DNA from 4 places in the Paenibacillus sp. ov031 genome. Region 1 is predicted to be linked to each of the others. Evidence: riboswitches for the same ligand, from Rfam matches in the RefSeq annotation. Region 1 holds a riboswitch; each other region holds the start of a gene.
The links. Region 1 has a riboswitch for cyclic di-AMP ahead of BUA17_RS30105 (C40 family peptidase). Riboswitches for the same ligand answer to the same signal wherever they lie in the genome.
Positions count from the first base shown of each region.

Region 1 (5,784 bases):
GGGGGAAAGGTTATTCAGATCAATGGAGCCTGCACCGAAACCTTTGTGTTTGCTCTTTGCACTAACGATATTCAAGGCAATCTGTTTTTTGCCGTTCTGCTCGTTTTGGTCCATGTTTTATAGCCTCCAAGGGTTGATACAAATATTTTAACTAATAATCGCCCCAATGCAAACATATACATGCTGTAGATGCTTGTCAACGGGAGGTATTTAACGATGATTCCACGACGCGCCAAGAGCTGGCTCACCGCAATTATAGCCCTGTGTGTAGTTGCCGGGGGGATATGGCTTGGTCTGGGCTCCACACGCTCCATTCAATCTGACTTGCCTGCGCTCGCCCCGGAATCGGGCAAGCCTACGGCACCCGTCAAAACCCAAACATCTCCGGAAAGTATACAGACACCTACTGCTGAAGTGTTCAGCAACCGCGTAGTGGAATATCACATGGATGTGAAGCTGGTAGACGGGAATGTACTGCAAGGGACTCAGACGATCACCTGGACACATCCAGGCAAGAAAACCGTCAGCGAGCTTTATTTTCACATGTATCCCAATGCCTTCTCTTCTGCTGACACCACTTTTATGAAAGAATCCGGAGGGAAACTTCGAGGTGATGTCATGCCCACGAACGGTTACGGTTCCATGCATATTACAGAAATGAAAACAGAGGACGGGCTTTCTCTCTTACATCGGATGCAGTATGTGCAACCGGATGACGGAAACATGAAAGATACTACCCTCATTAAGGTACGGCTGCCCAAACCCGTTAAAGGCGGTGAAAGCATCACGCTTCACACCCGATTTGAGGTCAAGCTACCCAAAATTTTTGCCCGCATGGGAACAGCAGATAATTTCGTTATGGCAGGTCAGTGGTTCCCTAAACTTAGCGTATATGAGCCAGTAGGCACACGAGGTCAAACGACCGAAGGCTGGAATCTGCATCAGTATCACGGTAATTCAGAGTTTTACGCCGATTTCGGTATCTATAGTGTGCGTATTCGGGTACCGGAAACATACAAAGTAGCTGCTACTGGATTCCCAACCCAGCAAGCGGTTGTGAAGAACGGCGAAAAAGTATATCAGTTCTATGCCGATGATGTGCATGATTTTGCCTGGTCAGCCTCTCCTGATTTTGTTTATGCAGAAGAACCCTTCTCTGCTCCCAATGTGCCAGGCGTTCGAATCAAGCTGTATCTCGACCCTGCTCATGAGGATCTGAAGGAACGTTATTTCTACGCCGCCAAAGCAGCGCTATCCAATTATAGCAAGTGGTTTGGCCCTTATCCGTATTCCACACTGTCCATCGTTGTCCCGCCCAAATCAGGGAATGGCGCAGGGGGAATGGAATACCCTACCTTGGTCACCGCCTTCGGTGCAGATGATTCTGCTCCTGGTTACGATCTGGAACGCACGGTTGTGCACGAGATTGGGCATCAGTATTTTTACGGCATGGTCGCGAGTAATGAATTTGAAGAGGCTTGGCTGGACGAAGGATTCACCTCCTATGCAGAAGACAAAGTAATGGAACAGGAATACGGACTTATCCCGAATCTGCCCGTACAAGCTGGTCTCATTACTTCTCCAGCTTCACTGACACAGGACTCCTGGAAGTTTGATTCCCAGAATCAATATGCAGCAAACGTATACACACGAGGCAAGCTTGTATTACTTGGAATAGAACAACAGGTTGGTGCTAAAACGATGGAGCGTATTCTCTCGACCTATGTGAATAAATACCGCTTCAAACACCCTACTTCGTCTGATTTTCAAAAGGTCGTGGAGCAAGTGACGCGTACATCCTGGACCGATTATTTTAATCAGTATGTATACGGAGACGGCATGGCTGACTTTGCAGTGGAGAAGATCGCAATCAATCCTATCCTGAAAGGCGGTCAAACGTTGTACGAGTCGTCCATTACAGTGCAGAAAAAAGGCAGTGAATATAAGAAGGTGCCTGTTCGAATTATGTTCGAAGATGGGAAAACCATGACGAAAGAATGGGATGGTAGCGAGGAGCGCATTACCTACAAACTGACCTATACTTCCCCTGTTTCCTGGGCTATGACTGATCCGCTGTACACGATTGTGCTGGAGAACCATCATATGAACAATTTTCTGAATGCCGGACTGGATGAGCCAACTAAATCCCGCTGGAGCATGAGCGCAACCAAAATTATAGAAGCCATATTCGGAAGTCTGTCATGGTGAGGTGGATACAGTGAAAGCGAAAATACGTGAAGGCTGGTTTCTCGTCCGTCAGCATATGTTCATTGCGGCACTCTTATTTCTCTATCAATTAGTATGGGGATACTTTCTTTATCGAATGGTGCAGTCAGCTGTGGTTCCGCTGCTCCTGCGTTATCCTGACCCTGATACAGGGGAACTCAGTACGATTTTATTTAAAATGGAGAGCCAACTCGGTCTGACAACGAATCCGGAGGTTCACCGCTATTTATGGATTTTAGGGGCTATGCTGCTGATACGGATGATGATTAGCCCACTCATTCAGGCAGGGCTGCTCTACTCGCTCCAGCATTATAACCATTCGGAAGAGCGCATTCCATTCATTCGCGGTATCAAAAATTTATGGAAACCGATGCTGTTGCTCCACACCATTCGGACTATATTACTGCTGCTACCCGCTTATTGGCTCGCACCAAGGCTCTATTCCATCTTTATGGAAGGTTTTCATTCCCTCCATCTGCTCTTGCCTGGTATTCCCTATGTTGCTGGTTGGATTGTATACGGGTGGGTTATCCATCATGTCCTACTGTACATGCAGTTTGGTATCTCAGCTCCCGATGGGGAAGGCGGAGCACGTGGTACGTTTCAAGCTATATGGATTGCACTACGCCAAGTCATCACTCTAATCGGCATTGCTGTCCTGCTGGGCGGCCTTCATCTGTTGGTCTTTGGTGCCTTTACTTCAGCTTCATGGTTACTAACCGGCTTAACTGGTCTTATACTACAACAAACGTATCCACTTGCCCGGTGCTTGCTGAGCCTGTGGAAAATATGTGCCCATTTCCGCCTATGGCAGTCCAACTCGGTCAAAGATTAAATTAAACGGTTAAAAACGGTTACCATCTCTATGTAAAGTTGTATTCTTCAAATGCCGTTAAACAAGCAAACCTCGACCTTTCCCCGTCAAAGGTCGAGGTTTTTTTTGTTAATTTTGTTGTTAAACGTTGCCAAAGTGATATACCTCTGTTACAATAATCGCAGTGAGTTTTTAGTAACAACTTTGTAATCTTTACCTTCATATTTGTAACTACTTAAAATTTAATCGTCATTTCTTGATTTCGCAGGTGCATAACTAGCATAGCCAAATTCCTAGCACCTGGGAAGCGGGGGAACCAGTTATGGGTGAATTGATCTTGCAACAGAGGGATCATAGGGGACCTTCAACCGAATCCTTAAGCTAACCTCGCAGGCATTGGAAGGGGTATATCTCTTGTTTAAGAAGAAATTAACCGCAGCTGTACTCAGCCTCACATTCGCATTATCGCTTGGAGCAGGCAGCGCATTCGCAGATTCGAAAATGGACCAAGTTATTGATTCAGCAATGGGGACTACATACAAAAGCGGAGGAACAACGCTTAACGGCTTTGACTGCTCTGGATTCACAAGTTATGTATTCGACAAGCTGGGCATTGATCTGGCTCGCCAATCGAGTTCACAATTCGACATGGGTGATTCGGTATCCCGGATGGAAATGAGACCAGGTGATCTGGTATTCTTCAATACAACGGGCAAAGGGGTCTCGCACGTAGGGATCTTTGTAGGGGATGGAAAGTTTGCACACTCCTCTTCTTCTAAAGGAGTTACAATCAGCGCATTAAGCGAAAGCTACTGGGCTAACCGCTATGTTGGCGCTAAACGCATTATGAGCACGGACGCATATGAGACATTGGCCATCGACTAGGGACAAGCTGAGCAACGTCATGCTGTAACAATAACACTACTGTAACGAAGCATAATAGAACCGTCTGGTACATTCTCCGCAGGAATGTATCCGGCGGTTTTTTTGTGCTTCGTTTCCTTTAATGCGTTCGGGATAGCTACCAAACCTAACTTTAACTTTTTTTAAAGTTATTTTTCATTGCTTCGTCCGTGCTCTTATAATGTTTTTACCCATCCCACTATAATATAAACGAAATTACCGGAACTTTTGTTTCACTTTTTTTGAAAAACGAGGACTTGCCAAATGAACGCCTCTTTTGTAGAGTGGAAACAAGCTTAGATATGGAATGACATATGTATATGGACAAATCAAAATCATTATAGCTTGTTCACAATGAGAGGAGCGTGCAGTTGTATGGATGAAGCCCCTGTGACGTTTCACGTTGTGCCCATGCAAGAAGAACACGCGGAACTAATCTGCGATTGGCAGTATGACCCGCCTTATAATATTTATAGCTGGCTGCCCTGGGAGCAGATGAAAGCACTTGAAGTGGAATTCGGCGATCCCCAGCTACGGAAAGAACAATATGCGGTGGTGCTGGGAGAGGATCAGCAGATTTGCGGTTTTGCTCAATACTTCCCGCTTGAAGGTGTAACCCGCATCGGACTTGGCATGCACCCCGATCGATGTGGTCATGGTCAAGGAACGGCTTTTGTCTCGGCCATTGTGCAGGAAGCCATTCGCCGGAACCCTGCAAACGAAATTGATCTGGAAGTTCTGACCTGGAATGACCGGGCTATTCGTGTCTATCTCAAAGCCGGATTTGTTACGCAGGATACATACGAACGACAGACACCGGGTGGTTTGAAACCTTTTTACTGTATGGTCTATGAAGGTCCACGCTAATAACTAGGGCTTGAAATCACCCCAAAAAGTCCCCGGTTATGTGATTAGTTCAAAAAATTACCACAAAATGCTATGATGTCACTACAGGTTCCGTTATAATGATATGGATAGTTTCAAGTTAGATGATCTTTCATTCTGGAGGGGACATAAGGGATGCACAAATGGATCATGAGCGGGGTATTTTTTGCAGCGTGCGCTTTAGCTATTGTACTAATGTTTACGCTTCCAGGGAAAGAGGAAGTTGCAGAAGAAGCGAAACCGACGATGCCGCAAGTTACAATGGATGCAGGACAGGCTGAGGCACTGGTCAAAGCAAACTGTATTACCTGCCACGGTGATCAGCTTCAAGGGGGCATGGGCCCTAGTCTGCAGAAGATTGGCAGCCAGGACGATGTGGAGAAGATTTATACGACCATCGTCAAAGGTAAAAGCGGCGGTATGCCTTCGTTCAAAGACAAGCTGAAGGATGAAGAAATCGCGAATATTGCGATGTGGCTGGCGGAGAAGAAGTAATCCAAGATGTTCAAGGCGATCAGTTTGTGGCAGGGGGCATGTATAGAGAGTGTGATGGCTTCAATCATCCTCTGCTCTTTACTCATGCTCTAAACCACGCTGGCGCTAGACGCGCAACGTAGTCAACCCTTATTGGTAATACAGGGTTACTCGTTTTATCAATGGTCATACAGACAAGAGGCTCTTACTCTCCCGTACTGGGAAGTAAGAGCCTCTTGGTCATTTCAGGGATGCTCCGATGAAAACATCCACCATGCTATGGCTAAATAGATGCATTAGCGTATCCTTCCAGCCTGCCTCTGATTCACCTAAAGTATGCATATATTACTGGGTCTTTGCCTTCTGCTCGGCAAGGAAAGCCTGCACTTCACGTGCGGACGGCATCCCGGACTGGGCGCCGAGCTTCGTCACCGACAACGCGGCTGCGCCCATGGCGAAGCTTACCGCCGCGTCCAGCGTCT
Region 1 is NZ_FRDO01000014.1:27,076-32,859, forward strand. It holds gene BUA17_RS30090 (YwhD family protein) at 1-114, opposite strand, end outside; gene BUA17_RS30095 (M1 family metallopeptidase) at 217-2,208, shown strand; gene BUA17_RS30100 (hypothetical protein) at 2,219-3,061, shown strand; cyclic di-AMP (ydaO/yuaA leader) riboswitch at 3,314-3,451, shown strand; gene BUA17_RS30105 (C40 family peptidase) at 3,455-3,925, shown strand; gene BUA17_RS30110 (GNAT family N-acetyltransferase) at 4,319-4,810, shown strand; gene BUA17_RS30115 (c-type cytochrome) at 4,964-5,323, shown strand; gene rbsK (ribokinase) at 5,648-5,784, opposite strand, start outside.

Region 2 (5,784 bases), on a different contig from region 1:
CGTATTCGTAAAACTTTGGCTTATCTCGAAGAGATTCTGGGTGATCGGTCGATCGTACTGGCACGTGAACTAACGAAACGTCATGAGGAGTTCGCGAGAGGCAGTATCCAAGATTGCATAGAATGGCTTGAGGAACACCCGCCACTTGGGGAATATTGTTTGCTTGTAGAAGGTATCAGGGAAGAAGAGCGTAAGGCGGAGCGGGAAGCCTGGTGGCAACTGCTGTCCTTGGAGGATCATGTGAGCCATTATGAGAATGAAGGACTTAGTCGTAAAGATGCGATGAAGAAAACGGCAACGGATCGAGGTTTGACGAAACGAGATGTATATAACGCTTTAATTTAATAACGAATCAACAAAAATATGCTGGAATAGGGAACATAAACTTAAAGGGACCTTAGATCCAACCTTAATGGAATATGAAAATGAGCAGAGCGGAGAAAAAATTATATTACGAACGTCACCGCTCTTCTATTTGGAGTTGAACAGACTCGTAGCTCGATTTTTTGGGTAATGAAAACCAATAATAAAGCAAAAAAATACCTTCCAGCGGTGGGGTTCACACCGGGAAGGCGATCAAGGAATATAAAAAGGTTAGAAATAACAATTTAATAAGACCATTATACCTGATATTTCTTATTTTGTCACAGGTGCAGGGATTTCGGAAATACATTCGTTACAAACAATTTTACCTTTGAAATAAGTAACGTTCTCTGCATTGCCACAGAAGATACAAGCTGGTTCGTATTTTTTCAACATGATGCGCTCGCCGTCAACATAGATCTCAAGAGCATCTTTTTCACCAATACCGAGCGTACGGCGCAATTCGATTGGAATAACTACCCGTCCCAGTTCATCCACTTTTCTTACAATACCTGTTGATTTCATCATTATAATCAGTGCTCCTCTCAGCTAACGATCATTGTCATTATTCGACATTATTTTATGTTTTATGATACTCATCATACCAACGATTCCCAAAACAGTCAACCTTAAAATTAGCTTAAAATAAAGGCTGTTTTTGATAAGATTACGAGTGGTAAGGGATTGGAAGCCATTTTTCGTATTTAAACATCAATGTCATCTTTGTCGATTTGGAAAACGACAAAACTACCTTATTCGACAAGATTCGTCAAAGCCTGTCGAATCCTTGGTGGTATTATACTGAAAAGCGACAAATACAAACGATATTTAAAGGAGTGAATAGACATGGAACAGCGTTTAACGGAAGAAAAGGTGTTTAAAGATCCGGTACATAATTATATCCATGTGCAAGATCCGATTATATGGCAGTTGATCAACACGCCCGAGTTTCAACGTTTACGCCGAATCCGTCAATTGGGAACTTCGTTTCTTACTTTCCATGGTGCAGAGCACAGCCGCTTCTCACATTCCTTGGGCGTCTACGAAATTACACGTAAGATTATTTCCCAATTCGAAAGAAGTCACTATTCAGATTGGCCAAAGGAGGAAAAAACAGTAGCCCTTTGTGCAGCATTGCTCCATGATCTTGGACATGGGCCATTCTCTCACTCTATAGAAGAAGCTTTCGATATGAATCATGAGGATTGGACTTGTCGGATCATTACAGGTGATACCGAAGTAGGGGCGATCTTAAGACGGTATGCTCCTGATTTTCCCGAGAAAGTGGCTTCTGTTATTCAAAAAACGTATGAGCAACCTATTGTCGTTAATTTGGTTACCAGTCCGCTCGATGCGGACCGCATGGATTACTTGCTTCGGGATGCCTACTTTACAGGTGTAAACTATGGGACGATTGACCTTGACCGTATCTTGCGTATGCTGCGTCCATATCACGGACGAATTGTGGTCAAGGAGTCGGGCATGCACGCCGTGGAGGATTACTTGATGTCCAGGTACCAGATGTACTGGCAAATTTACTTTCATCCGGTTACCCGAAGTTCGGAAATTATATTGCGGCAAATATTTAAGCGGGCAAAAAGTCTCATACAGCAAGGTTTTCAATTCCGCTTCATGATTGATCCACTACCCCAGTTATTCGCTGGAGATCTATCGGTGGATGAATATTTACAACTGGACGAAGCTTTGATTCAGACGGCATTTATGCAGTGGCGCAAAGAGGACGATGCTGTTCTAAGTGAGTTATGCGAACGATTTATAGATCGCAAATTATATAAGTATGTAGAGATTGAACAGATCGACGTAAACATGATTGAAGAGATTCGGGAAGCCTTCACTGTAGCTGGTCTCAATCCCGAGTATGATCTTGAAATTGATTTTCCAACGGATAATCCGTATGATGTGTTTCGTCCGGATGAATCCACGGACAAGCAGATTCTGCTGCTTGATCGGCAAGACAAGTTACATGAGTTGTCAGAGGTGTCCGACATTGTCCGTTCAATTAGTGGTCTTCATCGTGGAAAGCATCATTTGTATTATCCGCAAAATAAGGTGGATGCGATTGTTCATGAATTACCGTCCCATATACGCCCCTATTTCTCCCATTAAATGATGCGTAATGCTGTTCAAGAATCATGATGTAAAAAAGCTTTCGAAAAGAGCTATTTTTCATGATACAGTAATCTGCTTTAATGGAGAGTACATGTAGATCGACATAATTTTGTAATCAAAGTAATTAGAATACAACCCGATTGCCTAAAAATGAGCACATATAGATATGAAGGAACTTGTTCGTTCTACATGTTGTGCTCAACAAACAATGAAAGAAATATAAAAAAAACATGATCCAATTTAGTAATAGTTATGTTCTGGTTAAGACTGCAGGATGGATTAAAAAGAGATAGTCGTTTATTCGACATGAAGGGAGAAATACAGCATGATGTTGTTCGACACACATACACACCTGGATGCACCACAATTCGACGAGGACCGCGAGGAAATGATTCAGCGTGCTGTGGATGCAGGCGTTGGTCGCATGATTAATGTGGGCTTTAACCGGGAGACCATTCCAACCACGATGAAGCTGGCTGAAACCTATGATTTTATATATGCTGCCGTAGGCTGGCACCCAGTGGATGCAATCACAATGCAAGAGGGTGATCTGGAATGGATTGCATCTTTATGCAAGCATGAAAAAGTGGTAGCCATCGGTGAAATTGGTCTAGACTATTACTGGGACACTTCACCGAAAGAGGTTCAACATCGCGTATTACGACAACAGATTGGTCTTGCCCGTGAGTTGAATATGCCGATTGTCATTCACAACCGGGATGCGCATGAAGATATTGTAAATATTCTGCGTGAAGAGAAAGCTGGAGAAGTAGGCGGTGTCATGCATTCCTTCTCTGGCAGCTGGGAAACGGCGAAAATGTGTCTGGATTTAGGCTTTCATCTTTCCTTCGGAGGGCCAATCACGTTCAAAAATGCAAAGCAACCCAAAGAGGTACTTGAGAAGGTTCCTATGGACCGATTTTTCATCGAAACGGACGCTCCTTATTTGACACCGCACCCTTATCGTGGAAAACGAAATGAGACAGCGCATGTACGTCTGGTTGCAGAAGCAGCTGCGGAAATTAAAGGCATTTCGATAGAGGAAATTGCAGCAATAACGACCAAAAATGCCATGGAACGATTTGGGATTCGTTAAAAGATCGAGCAAAACGGGTGAAAAAGTGAGTTAGGCGGAGTTAATTTGCTTTTTGATCCAAATAAATCAAGAATATTACAATATTTTAACCAAATATTTAGAAAAACGTACTTGAACAACGCTTTACAACATGCATAGAAACAGGATATCATCTTTTCAGTGAATTGTTGTGCGGAAAATTGGACAGATGTTCGGGGGATGAACAAAGGGACACTTTCCGATGAAACAACATTACTTTCATGAATCAGTCTCGCTGAGTCTCCGTTAACGGAGAGCGGGGGAACCAATAGGGCTTAAACATCAGTGATTGCAGCCGATGCGCAACATGCGCTGACCCAAAAGCAGCGTATGAATCTGCGAAGCCGTATTTGATTTCTTCTTTGGGTCTCGGGGTGAATTCAAGGGCGTCCGCCATGAGCGGATGACCGGAGATAGGGCGGCTCTCTTTCGCCCGAACCCGACAGCTAACCTCGCAAGCGGAAAAAGAGAGGCAACCTCGTGCATGAATTTCCGATATTCAGAATCATTCGGAAGCCACGAAAGAGTTCCTCTTAAACTCTTTCTTTGGCTTTTTTGTTTTTGAATAAAAGAAATACGGTCATCATACGGTAAGTATTCAGGAGGATGACATCATGTTGCGAAGATTGATTCATGGTGCAGAACCGGATTATGTTGGTCCGATCTGTGTTCTGTAGAAAATTTGGTATAGTCGCGTCAAAGACATCATGCATTACTTTAGACGGCGAGGCTATGAAGGAGGACGGAGAAGTGGGCACATTCCAACCAGAAGAGACCCATGAGTCACGATCATCCAGTAAGTCTTTCGCGTTGCGGTGGAAGCATGAGAACTTGCGTCAAATGGCATTGATCGCGATTTTCTCAATTGCGCTTACAATCATGATCTTGTTAGTCGTTTACGGTCAGGCCGGGAAACAAATTTCACTGGTTATTGATGGCAAAGCTCAAGCGGTAGAGACTCGTACAGGAATGCTTCAGGAAATGCTGGAGGAGCAGTCAATCACAGTCAGCCCTCACGATCAGGTATCCATGCCCTTGAATGGGGCGATCACAGATGGAGACCGCATCGTTATTGAGCGGGCCGTTCCAGTTAATATTACGGCAGACGGGGACACCAAGACTCTGTATACAACCGATTCATCGGTAAAAGATGCGATTAAAAAATCAGGTATTCAAATTGCAAGTGAAGACAAAGTATATCCGGCGCTTGGAACCACTATTGAAGCGGATATGAAAATCCGTGTAGTGCGGGTAACAAAGCGTACGGTGGAAGTGGAACATCCGATTGCTTATAAAGTGATCAAAACGGCTGACCCTAGCTTGTACAAAGGCGACAATCGTGTCGTTGTGAGCGGTAAAGAAGGCACACTTGTACAGCATATTGAAAAAGTGTTTCAGGATGGAGAATTGGTCTCCAAAAAAATGGTGGGTAAATCGGTCGCAACGAATCGCGTCGATAAAGTGATTGCCATTGGTACCAAAGCCAAACCTGTTGTGAAAGAGCCAGTGATTCAGACGGTATCGGCGCAGACTTCCACGACAAAAACAGCAACAACCACGAACTCGAAGAAAACCGCTGCCTCGGGCAGCAAAGTAATTACCGTCTCAGGCAGTTCTTTTAAATATTCAAAAGTCTTGAAAAATGTATCCATGACGGCATACTCTTCTGAAGAGCCTGGTATCGGCACAAAAACAGCTTCAGGTACTCGGGTAACTGAGGGACGTACCATTGCGGTTGATCCCAAAATCATTCCGATTGGCTGGTGGGTGTATATCGAGGGCCTTGGCTTCCGTCGTGCGGAAGACACAGGTGGTGCCATTAAAGGCAACAAAATTGATGTGTATTATGATAGTGTGAAGCATGCCCTGAACTTCGGACGGAAGAAAGGCAAGACGGTATATGTGATTGGTCCGGTGAAGCCGGAAGCGAACTAAAATCGTTTTACTTTGAAATGGGAATGCTATAAAATATAAGCATGAATGATTCATGCGGAATATGCGGCGGAGGGGTCTGAATTCAGTCTCCCCCGCCGTTTGGCAGAGAAGAGGGATATTCCTCTTCTTTTTGCGTTAGAAAGGAAGAAATGGAACATGATAAAAGAAGTGATCGTGGTAGAAGGCCGTGACGATACCGTAGCCATTCGACGTGCGGTTCAGGCAGATACGATCGAGACCGG
Region 2 is NZ_FRDO01000012.1:11,779-17,562, forward strand. It holds gene rsmI (16S rRNA (cytidine(1402)-2'-O)-methyltransferase) at 1-345, shown strand, start outside; gene BUA17_RS29295 (AbrB/MazE/SpoVT family DNA-binding domain-containing protein) at 637-891, opposite strand; gene BUA17_RS29300 (HD domain-containing protein) at 1,210-2,490, shown strand; gene BUA17_RS29305 (TatD family hydrolase) at 2,819-3,589, shown strand; cyclic di-AMP (ydaO/yuaA leader) riboswitch at 3,831-4,084, shown strand; gene BUA17_RS29310 (3D domain-containing protein) at 4,358-5,542, shown strand; gene rnmV (ribonuclease M5) at 5,699-5,784, shown strand, end outside.
Region 2: it holds a riboswitch for cyclic di-AMP, as region 1 does, so the genes downstream of both, BUA17_RS29310 (3D domain-containing protein) here and BUA17_RS30105 (C40 family peptidase) in region 1, are expected to answer to the same signal.

Region 3 (5,784 bases), on a different contig from region 1:
GAACCGTGCGCGTCTGCCAATTCCGCCACGACCGCGTATGTCTTATCTCCGAGAAATTATATCGCGGCGACAAGAGATAATATATCATGTGCAGGTAATTAGTGTCAACAAAAAAAATATAATTTCGCCTCAATGATAAAGCTTTTTATAAATTATATCTTTGAAGGCCAGTTGCCATACCAGGCATACCCGCCTCTTCTTTCCTTATCGATATCGCTGAGTTTGTATTTCACAACCCCATCACGTCCTACGAAGATCGGTTTATCCGTTCCAATTTCGTAAAAACGTGCCCAAATTGGCGATGCACCTGAATCAGCTACGAGTTTGCTATCTCCGTTTTCTCTGACATACTTGTATCCTGTAATTTTCACGTTGTTGAACCAGGCTTCTGCCGCTTGAATGGAAGCCTTAATTTTCGAGTTCGACGGTCTTGTTTTCAAAAACTTTACAATCGTACTGCTCTCTCCAGCACTTAGAGAAGGCACTTCATAAATCCTTGCTCCTGCAGGTTTTAGGGAGCTGGAATCATGCTGCTGTCCCCATGCAGTCAGTTTACCATTTGCTACAACCTGTGTATTGAGAATAGCATCTACACCTTTGGCAACTGATTTTTTACTGCGATCCGCAAGAGAGCTGTCGATGAATGAGAAATCACCTTTACGTGCACCTACTTCATCCAGCATGTACATGACATTAATCATGGCATCGTCGTTGAAGGTAATGTGTTTGTGATAGCCTGAGCTCTGGTATACTTGTGGCCATCCTCCATTGGAGTACTGCATATTTAACAAAAAGTTGATTCCTTTGATGGCAGCAGCCGAATATCGCGGATCATTTGTCTTTTTAAATTCCTTGGCTAATCTTCTAATTTCTGAGTATGTAGCTTTATTATCAATTGTAGATTTGGCCCACTCACCACTTGTTTTTTGTAATCCTTCTTCCATCCCCCGTCAGGACGTTGATTCTTCAAAATATCTGAGATACTTGCTGTCGTTCCAGATGCGTCTGCAGCAGATACCTTAGCAGCAGGCTGAAATACCATTCCGACAACAGAGAAAATCATTGTACATGCCATTACCAAAGATGCAAACCTTGCTTGTGCCTTCAACATCGTTTAGAACACTCCCCAATTCATTTTCTGCAAACTGTTTTCCTTGAGCGTCTCCCCTCCTTATATTTGTTTTTAAACTCAAACTATTTCTTTTCATCCAATAAGTGGATTATACAAAAAGAATTCTATGCAAAACAATAAATTTTGTCAATAATTGCAACAATATGTAACAAATTCTTTATCTTAACCTATAGGTATCGTCTAATCGAAATGTGAGAAAGCCAATAAATCATCCAATTTTTCTCCATTTGAAACAGTAGTTACTTTTTTGTCATCTATTAAAACCCAATATTCGAGTTATTTCTACATAAATAGCGATAATTCCGTTAACATTGAGATGATAAGAAGTGTTCAAAATCGGTTTGACATTTTCGCATTTATGCAATATAGTTTCAAAAGGTTACAAAAACTTAATTATTCATTTGCCGAGTTTCATGTTTGAAAACGGGGGAACCATTTTGGGTGAATTATTCTTATACATAGGAAATATAGGGAACCTTCTACCGAACCCTTAGCTAACTCCGTAGGCATCGAAGGGAGAACAAAAATTTTGAAAAAGCTTATCATCTCCATTTTTGGAGCAGCAGTTCTATTTACATCCGGTGCAGCAAGCACAGAGGCAAGCAGTATCAACACCGTCGTTAACAACATGACAGGCATACCTTACAAATGGGGCGGCACAACAATGGCCGGATTTGATTGCTCTGGATTTATGAGATATATTTTCAACAAATATAGCATTGAATTACCACGCACTTCCCAGCAACAAGCTAAGGCCGGAACTCCGGTATCCAAAGCTAATCTGCGTACTGGTGACATGGTATTCTTTAATACGATGGGCAATGGCATTTCACATACAGGTGTATATATCGGGGGCGGACAGTTCGCTCATGCTTCAAGCAGCAAGGGTGTCAGCATCACACAATTATCCAATCCTTACTTCAATGATCGTTACGTAACAGCACGCCGGGTAACAGGACAATTTATGTATAACAAAATGCTGGGCAAAATATAAGTTTGATTTGATATAGTGCAAAGAGGAGGCTCCGGGTGAATCCGGGACCTCCTCTTTGTTTGGGGCTTTTGTTTACAAATCCGGTGTGCTGTAGACTTCTATACTTAATGTAAAGCCTTCTGTACTCTCATTGCACCCTGAGACAGCGCATGGCCTCCACCTACCGCTCCAGCCACAGCAACCGTCTCCATAATCTCCTGATCGGTCGCTCCTTTGGCACGTGCCTCTTCCACATGGTAAAACGTACATACCTCATTGTTCGCAAACAGTCCAATACCCAGCGCAATCAGCTGTTTGGTCTTGGCATCAATCGCCCCTGCCTGAAAGCATTCTCCAGTGAACTCATGATAAGACTTCACCACAGCTGGCAGCACATCGCTTAATTCACCAATCTGATCTTTATAGGCATGAACCTTATCATTCATCAGTGTCATGGTTACCGCACATCCTCTCGGCTGATATGTTACAAGCTCTCACTGTACCTATCTTCTCTCCGGAGAGGTGTAATTATGCCAAAACATCCATGGTAAATGAACCTAAATAGGCATGTCCTATTCTTCGAGCAGGCTCTCGCGTGGTTCGCTGAACAATTGATATCGGTAATTCCGATCAAGCTTGACCACACGACGATTCTGACGGCGAATGAGTACCTGCTCCCCGTCCCAAGCCACTACAATACCTGTCACATCATTGGACTGAATCTCGTCCCGTACTACCCTTACTTTTTCACCCGATAAACGCAGTGCATCCAATTGTGCATCACTGATCATATTTATGGCGCCTACTTTCCCAAAAAAATTATTTACAAAAAGAGACCTAAATGAAAAGTCATTTAGGTCTCACGTGACTGTATTGGACTGTCATGTCATTCGAAAGTATGTCCCGACTGAAAGTTACCGCTGCGCGTGCTCTTTGCTGTCGTTCTTCTCAAACCAAAAATCAAGCACTTTGGCGGACATCACACGTTCTTCAAGGTACTCCACTTGATGCGGTGTAAATTGTTCTTTCCAAGAGAAGGACAACTCTTCGCACAAGCCTACAATCGTCAGCAATTCTGACCAGGCAACGTAGCGTTTGTACCAGAAAAATTGAGGATGTTCAATCATATAGGGATAAAGGTCATCGAATTCCGTATGTTTACAATCCAGGGCACGCTCAAAATGTACTTTCGATTCCGCCAGCTTATCAATAAAAAATTGTTCTGTTGCCGGTTGGTTACCCATGGTGTTGCCTCCTCTCCCTAACATAACCCCATTATAAATGAAATCAGCGGTCATGCAAAGGCATTGTTATAAAAATAGGCACTTTTTCCTTTAAAAAGTCACAATTCGTTATCGTCAAATTGCACGGTGCCATCGTTCAGTGAACGAATGCGCACCAACGCTTCAACCGGGATGCCCTGCTCACGAATAGTGCGCGCTCCGGCCTGAAAACATTTTTCGACCACGACACCGAATCCAACCAGTTCCGCTCCCGAACGTTCGATAATTTTGATGACACCACGAGCGGCATCGCCATTCGCAATGATATCGTCAATAAACAAAATACGGTCATTCTCATGAATATATTCGCGGGACACCATAATATCTGTTACGATCCCTTTGGTAAAAGAAGGTACTCTTTCACAGTAGGCGTCGGGGTCAGCCAAAAGTGTTTTTTTGCGACGGGCAAATACCAGAGGAACACCCAGTTCATGTGCGGCAGCAAAGGCGACCGGAATCCCGGAAGACTCCACTGTAATGACCCGAGTTACACCACTTTCACGAAAACGAGCGGCAAATTCACGTCCCATTTCCATCGTCAATGCAGGATCAATCTGGTGATTCAGCAGACCATCCAGCTTCAGCACCTGATCTGACATGACTACACCTTCTTGTAAAATTCGTTGTTTCAATACTTCCATAATTTGACCTCCCAAGCCTATCCTATGACGTAAAAGTATCATAGATCCGGCTATCAGTTCAAGCGAAATTGCCTTTGCTCTTGTCCAGAGCATAGAAATGACCCTATGTCACACTTCAATTGTCATGACTTTGATGGGTCAAGCATACCTTGTACCATGGCACCCGCATGTCCAAACTATTCAGGGGCCTGAGAGGGGAAACGCATGAAACAGGCATTTCGGGTGCTGCAGATCGCATTTACATACATTGGAACGGTAGTAGGAGCCGGCTTTGCAACAGGACAGGAGATATTGCAGTTTTTTACCCAGTATGGCAAATGGGCCACCATTACCATTGGCTTATCGACCATGCTCTTTGTCTGGTTAGGTACAAAAATGATGCTGATTGCCCATGATACCGGCTCGCGCTCATACGAAGATCTCAACAAGCATCTATTCGGTCATAAAGCAGGAAACTGGATTACCTGGGTTACCCTTCTTATTCTCATCGGAGTAAACAGTGTCATGCTGGCCGGAGCAGGGTCGGTCTTTGTAGAGCATCTGGGGCTTCATTACCAGACCGGACTGATTGTTACCCTTATCGGTACATATCTGCTGCTTGGACGGGGCATTCAGGCTATTCTGCAAATGAACAGTATCGTAGTGCCAATGATGCTCCTGCTCTCTCTGCTTATGATCACCAGCACCATACATCATCCCGGCGCAAACCGATTTATTACATTAACCACGGACAGCAATCCAATCCAGGTCTGGTTATCTCCTCTGTTGTATACTTCATTCAACCTGGCACTTGCCCAAGCTGTTCTTGTTCCGGTGGGGAATCAGATTCGCAGCCGAAAGGTACTGAAATGGGGCGGCGTTCTGGGCGGGATTGGTGTAGGATTCATGCTTATGGCAGCCCACTTCGCCATGTCAGCCCAGATGCCTGGCATCACGCAATTTGAAATTCCAATGGGCAGCATTGCCTTTCAACTTGGATGGGTAGTCCAGTCTATCTATGTATCCCTGATTTTTATGGAAATCTTCAGTACATTTGTAGCCGATATTTATGGAATGACCCTCCAACTCAGACAGCATGTCCACGTACATCCCAAACTAATCATACTGGCCATCATGCTGCTATGTTATTCGCTTAGCCAGTTTGGGTTCAGCTCCCTGCTCTCTATCCTTTACCCCATTTTCGGCAGTTTGGCACTGGTCTGGGGTGCAAAATTAGTAATGGATCGATGGGGAAGCTTTCGAGGTCGTAACAAACACCTATAACAACGTATTTTTGTTGCGAAGTATCATTTCCCTAAACATAAAAAAAGCCGCTGTTCACACAGCGGCTTCCTTCTTTTCCCTTTCCAGAAGTTAAAACTGGCTCGAGAATTGCAAATACATTTTTTTCAGTTCATTGACCGATCTGCCCAAAGAGTAATGGGTTTTGGCCTTCTCGCATGCCGAACGAGCGAGCTCATAACGGTACGCCGGGTCAACCATCACCTTCTCCAGCGCTTCTGCCAGTGCAGACGGATCTTCTGAAGGCACCAGCAAGCCGTTACTGCCGTTCTCGATCTGTTCGGGTATGCCGCCAACATCTGTACCTACAAGGGCAAGACAGCTAAGCGCTGCTTCCGCGAAAACAGACCCGAACGCCTCCGCCCGCGAAGGAAGTACAAAGATATCAAAAAATGGCATGAATTCCTCAGGGTGCAGCGTGTAACCATAAAAAATAGTCTCATTATAAATGCCCAGCCGCTGGGCCAATTCTTC
Region 3 is NZ_FRDO01000001.1:108,346-114,129, reverse strand. It holds tRNA gene BUA17_RS00575 (tRNA-Leu) at 1-35, opposite strand, end outside; gene pelA (pectate lyase) at 153-944, opposite strand; gene BUA17_RS31495 (hypothetical protein) at 857-1,111, opposite strand; cyclic di-AMP (ydaO/yuaA leader) riboswitch at 1,525-1,656, shown strand; gene BUA17_RS00565 (C40 family peptidase) at 1,662-2,126, shown strand; gene BUA17_RS00560 (carboxymuconolactone decarboxylase family protein) at 2,231-2,560, opposite strand; gene BUA17_RS00555 (hypothetical protein) at 2,678-2,896, opposite strand; gene BUA17_RS00550 (hypothetical protein) at 3,020-3,349, opposite strand; gene BUA17_RS00545 (xanthine phosphoribosyltransferase) at 3,448-4,029, opposite strand; gene BUA17_RS00540 (YkvI family membrane protein) at 4,234-5,292, shown strand; gene BUA17_RS00535 (glycosyltransferase family 4 protein) at 5,383-5,784, opposite strand, start outside.
Region 3: it holds a riboswitch for cyclic di-AMP, as region 1 does, so the genes downstream of both, BUA17_RS00565 (C40 family peptidase) here and BUA17_RS30105 (C40 family peptidase) in region 1, are expected to answer to the same signal.

Region 4 (5,784 bases), on a different contig from region 1:
TACTTAGCCAGCGTTTGTTCGAGATGGCTAAAATCAATCCAGGGGTGTAGTGCGCGAGCTAGCTTAATTAGTCGTTTGCCCATAATGGAGGCATGTTCTCTAAGATTGACTGGGGTGCGCTGGACATGAACGAGTTTGTCGATGAGGGCTGTACGCCATGCGTCCTTGTGATCTGCGGCGGTGTATATGCCTTTAATCGCCATACCTTCCAGACGCACGATGCTGGGATGCAATTGACAGCGCATGAATGATTCGAGATCTTCAACACTACGAATGGTACCTTCAGCGATATGGGCATCCATACCGAAGGAATGGGTGAACCCTCCGACCTGGATAGAGGAATCAAGCAGTTTGACATAATCGAGCAGCTTATTCCCACGGTTCACAATCTTTCGCCTCCTACGGTTCGTTAAATGTTATGTTAAATAACATTTATACTCCTTTTTGGTTCGCTATATGTTTGTAAATCCGAATTATATGATATATATATTCACATAAATATCCGCTTTTTGTCAATAGTTTCTTTGTTTTTTGAATATTAAATCTATTTAGTGTTATTTTATATAACTTTATGAGTTACTTTATACTAAGGGATATGAAGGATGGTAATACAAATAAAGTAGAGTGATCGGCCTAATCGGGTATACAAACGGGATTAAATTTAATCATATGCACTTCGTAGGAGAAAATGACGAGATTATACGATTTATGGAAGGAAAAGCGCAGTTAAAATGATATTTAGAAAAATGCTTTACTTTTAAACATGAACCGGGTATAATCAATTTTGTTGCCGATTATTTACGACATGCGGTCGTGGTGGAATGGCAGACACGCTATCTTGAGGGGGTAGTGGGTGTATACCCGTGGAGGTTCGAGTCCTCTCGACCGCATCATAAGAACGATAAAGAAGAAGCTTCCCGTATGGGAAGCTTCTTTTTTTTGTTTTATTTACAGTACAGATGGGCCAGACAAAAAAAGGTCACCCGTTTCCCCTGAATGCATGCTCATTCTGTCTGCTGGGGTCGGATGGCCTTTACTTGTTATTTAAGCAAATCTTTGATGTCCGCTTCAATTTTATCAGGTGTTGTTTTGGGAGCATACCGTTTCAGAACACGTCCGTTCTGATCCACAAGGAATTTGGTGAAGTTCCATTTGATGGCTTTGGAGCCGAGTACGCCTGGCGCTTCTTTGGTAAGGTGCTGGAAAAGAGGGTGAGCGCTTGAACCATTCACATCGATCTTCTCAAACATCGGGAAGCTAACACCATAGTTCATCTGGCAGAACTCGGCAATATCATCAGAAGAGCCTTTTTCCTGTGCAAACTGGTTGCTTGGAAAACCAAGAACTTCGAATGGGGAGTCTTTAAACTTATCCTGAAGCTCTTGCAGACCTTTGAATTGAGGTGTGAGGCCGCATTGGCTTGCTGTATTCACGATAAGCAGTACTTTGTCACGATAGTTGGACATTTCAACTTCCTGACCGCGAAGGGTGTTTACTTTGTAGTCGTAGACTGACATGAAAATCGCCTCCATTTCATATTCTTCTTTCTTCTATTATATTGATTACAATTAAATAATGCAAAATTAATATTGCTTTTTTAACTTAATTTGAAGCTGTCGTGTATGATCTGTGACTGATTTGCTACCTGAATTTCGCTAAAGAGAGAATTAGAGAGCTTTGATGAGATGGGTAGAGAATGGATACGTTGTAAGCGCTATTATTGATGTGAAATGGCAAAAATCCGTCGATTCGGTGATCTGCGCAGACTTTACACCAATATGGCACGGGTGTATGATTCATATCGTAATTCCAATTTAAATTAAATTTTACATGAAAAACGAAACAAACGATAATATCGCTCTGATTAATGATTATAAAAGAACGATGTTTTAATCGCTGAGTTTCCATTCATTCATGGGTGGGAAACGGGGGAACCAACAGGATGAACTGTCTAGGACAGTAGGCATCCATGGGGTGAATTTTCCGGTGACAGCCGGAAATAGGGCGACTCTCGCGCCCGAATCCGTCAGCTAACCTCGTAAGCGTTAAAGGGAGAGGCAACAAGCCGTACGCTGGTTCATAGTGTCTTTTTGCTATGGATTATTGAAGAAGCGTCCGGGAGGCCTTGGTCCCCCACGCTTCTTTTTTGTTGTCTTTTCACGCCAAGGGAGGAACGAATGATGGATAAAGAGATGATCTTAGTGACTGCTCCAAATGAAGCAGGACGTAAATTTATCAAATTGCTGATGTACAAAAAAATGCCGTTTGCCGTTCTGACCAACAGTGCAGGGGAAGAGCGCAGGCTCCGGAGAATCGGTGTGGAGCATGTCATTCGCATGAACACAGCTGCTGCTCAGAAATGGTTTTTGCCGCAAGGTAGTGTCGGCAATGTTTTTATTTTTGAAAATAGCCTAAACCTGACCTGTCGATATTTGCAGATCTGCCGCTCCTGGACATCCAAGTCCCTGTGTGTCATTACGGAACAAAGCCACCCCAAAGGGATCTATCGGGGAATGGGAGCAGACCGTATTGTATATTCCTTGAATGGGGAAGTTGGGTTTCTACTGAATGGCTAGTGGCTAGTACTATTCCTGTGATTGATCCAGTGTCAGCTGCCTGTTATAATTGAAATCATAAATAAACGGAAACTTGAGGAGACTCATGCATGTTGGTGGGTCTTCTTTTTTATGGTTTGGGAAATAGGGATATGGATTTCCTGTGGCTAACGAGGAGGAATAGGCGTGCCGGATGTACGTGGAATACAATGGTTGTTCTTTGATGTGGGGGATACGCTCGTGGACGAATGGGAGCCGGTAGATGATATTATCGGTCAGTTCGTTCGTGAAGCTTGTGCGCTCGGTTATCAGGTGGAGATGCAGACGGTGCGAGATATATTTGCCGCCTCTTACCGAAATTACGAGCAATGGCCGATGAAATTGGCTATTCGTACCCTTATCAGCGATGAGGGGCACCGGGAACAGATACAGGAGAAGCTAAAGTTCCGCAAAGAGCTTGAGCGCCCCTTTGCGTCAGCCGACGCTGTTCTCCAGACGTTGTCGCAACACTATAAGATTGGTATCATTGCCAATCAGAGTCCGGGGACGGAAAATCGGCTGGATAGCTACGGCTTGCGCAAGTATGTGGATGTGCTGGCCTGTTCGGCTGAAGAAGGAGTGTCCAAGCCTGATCCTGAATTGTATGCTGTAGCGTTGAAACAGGCGGGATGCAAACCTGAGGAAGCGGTCATGATCGGCGACAGGATTGATAATGATATTATTCCGGCTAAGAAGCTGGGTATGCACACGATCCGGATTTTGCAGGGTTATGGTAGATTCCAGCCGGAGCTTGCGGATGCAGAGCGTCCAGACTGGACTATTGAATCACTGGAGGAACTTCTTCCATTGTTAATGGTAACTCAAAATTCAGACAACTAAATAAGAGCAGTATTTAAGATCTAATCGGTATAATTAGGCTGCTGCTCAAACATATAAAAGGCTGATCGTCTCAAGGGGTACGTTACTTGAGTTGATCAGCCTTTTTGATTTAGACAAAATACCGCGTAGTTCCGTTTAACCTAGAACAACAGAATGGTCTGGATAATCAGATACACATTCAGGACAACGATAACTCCGGCAATGATCCAGGAGATGATTTTGAGCCACAGCTTGTTGGCAAAAGCCCCCATGCTTTTTTTGTCACTCGTAAACATTACCAGCGGAATGACGGCAAAGGGTAGCTGCAGAGACAGCACAACCTGGCTAAGAATCAACAGTTCTTCTGTTCCGTGCTCTCCAGCAATGGCTGTTACGATGACGGCCGGGATGATAGCGATCAGACGTGTAACCAGTCGACGAAGCCACGCTGGAATACGAATGTTCAGGAAGCCTTCCATTACAATCTGTCCGGACAACGTGCCGGTGAGTGTTGAGTTTTGGCCTGAAGCCAGCAGGGCTACACCGAACAGGATGCTGGCGATAGTGGTTCCCAGCAAAGGTGTCAACAGATGGTAAGCATCTGTAATTTCCGCAACCTGGGTCATACCCGCACTATGAAACACGGCAGCAGACACAATCAGGATGGCTGCATTAATGAACAGAGCTAGCGTTAAAGCGATGGTTGAATCCATGGTGGAATACAGAATCGCTTCTTTTTTTCCTTTTGGCGTCTGTTCAATCTGACGGGTCTGCACAATGGAAGAATGCAGATACAGATTATGGGGCATCACGGTTGCACCGATAATCCCGATGGCGATGTAGAGCATAGCTGGATTTTGCAAAATCTCAACATTCGGTACGAAACCATGCATGACGCCACCCATATCCGGTTTAGCGAGAAACAGGTCAATCCCGAAGCAGAGGGCGATGGTAGCCATTAGTACAATTACGAGGGATTCCAATGCGCGGAAGCCTTTATTTTGCAGCAAAAGAATGACCAGTACATCGACAGCGGTAATAATGACGCCGTATAACATGGGGATGTTGAACAGCAGCTTGAGCGCGATGGCTGAACCAATAACCTCGGCAAGGTCGGTGGCTGCAATCGCAAGCTCACACAAAATCCATAACACGATTACAACAGGCATGCTAAATCGTTCGCGGCAGGCTTGCGCCAAATCCCGTCCTGTGACAATCCCGAGCTTGCCAGCGAGAGACTGTAACACAACAGCCATTAAGTTCGAAATCAGAATAACGGACAATAACGTATAACCGAATTGTGAACCACCGGCAATATCCGTTGCCCAGTTCCCGGGATCCATATATCCAACGGCAACGAGGTAACCCGGTCCAACAAAAGCAAGGAACTTTTTCCACCAAGCAGCGTTCTGAGGCACCTTCATGGAGCTGTGGGCTTCCCCGAGAGATGGGGCCATGCCCGCAGCCAATGGCTCATTTGAAGGAGTGTTGAACGGATTTTTTTTACTCATAATATAATCACCCGACTTTGAAGTATTGATATTCTATATGAAGAGGAACGGTGTCATTCCTTTGATTAAATTGGAACATTGAAACCAAAATCTTAAAAGCGTAATTAAACGACCTCACATATGTCTAAACGTTTATGTTGATACTTACATTGTACTCCTTCAATTATTTTTGTCTAGTGCAACTTTTGTGTATGAGGACAAAATTTACCGGAGAGTGAATTGTGCCTTAGTATATTACCCAACCCTGGATAAATTACCTGTGTTCATCCTCAATGCATGAAAAAGATAAAGATGTAAAAGCTGAATAAGGAGCAACAACGTTTCAAAATGAGCCAGAAGTTTAAATTGAATTGTAGGCAACAAAAATCTTATAGGTGAAGGAGAGATTCTTAATGGAAGCTTTATATACAGCAACAGCGACAGTTAAAGGTGGACGTACAGGTTCGGTGGCTTCTTCGGATGGCGTGCTCAAGCATGATCTGAAAATGCCAAAAGAACTTGGAGGCTCCGGTGGTGAAGGAACCAATCCTGAGCAGCTCTTTGCAGCGGGATACGGTGCATGTTATGAAAGTGCTCTTGCCAATGTGGCACGCAAAGCAGGCGTGAAATTGGAGAATGTGGTGGTCACAAGTAATGTATCCATCGGCAAAGATCCGGCAGATGATGGTTTCCAACTGTCTGTACGTTTGGATGTGAGCATGCCTGGCGTGGATCACAGTCAAGCAGAGGATCTTGCACGCAAGGCACATGATTTCTGTCCTTACTCCAAAGCAACACGCGGCAATATTGATGTGGTACTTAATGTAGTTTAAGACCTGACTCGTAGGAGTAAAGGGAACATATAGAGCAGGGTATCTTTG
Region 4 is NZ_FRDO01000003.1:546,987-552,770, reverse strand. It holds gene BUA17_RS16440 (urease accessory protein UreF) at 1-386, opposite strand, end outside; tRNA gene BUA17_RS16435 (tRNA-Leu) at 808-890, shown strand; gene BUA17_RS16425 (glutathione peroxidase) at 1,041-1,517, opposite strand; cyclic di-AMP (ydaO/yuaA leader) riboswitch at 1,885-2,060, shown strand; gene BUA17_RS16420 (HAD family hydrolase) at 2,178-2,576, shown strand; gene BUA17_RS16415 (HAD family hydrolase) at 2,742-3,434, shown strand; gene BUA17_RS16410 (Nramp family divalent metal transporter) at 3,575-4,870, opposite strand; gene BUA17_RS16405 (organic hydroperoxide resistance protein) at 5,317-5,736, shown strand.
Region 4: it holds a riboswitch for cyclic di-AMP, as region 1 does, so the genes downstream of both, BUA17_RS16420 (HAD family hydrolase) here and BUA17_RS30105 (C40 family peptidase) in region 1, are expected to answer to the same signal.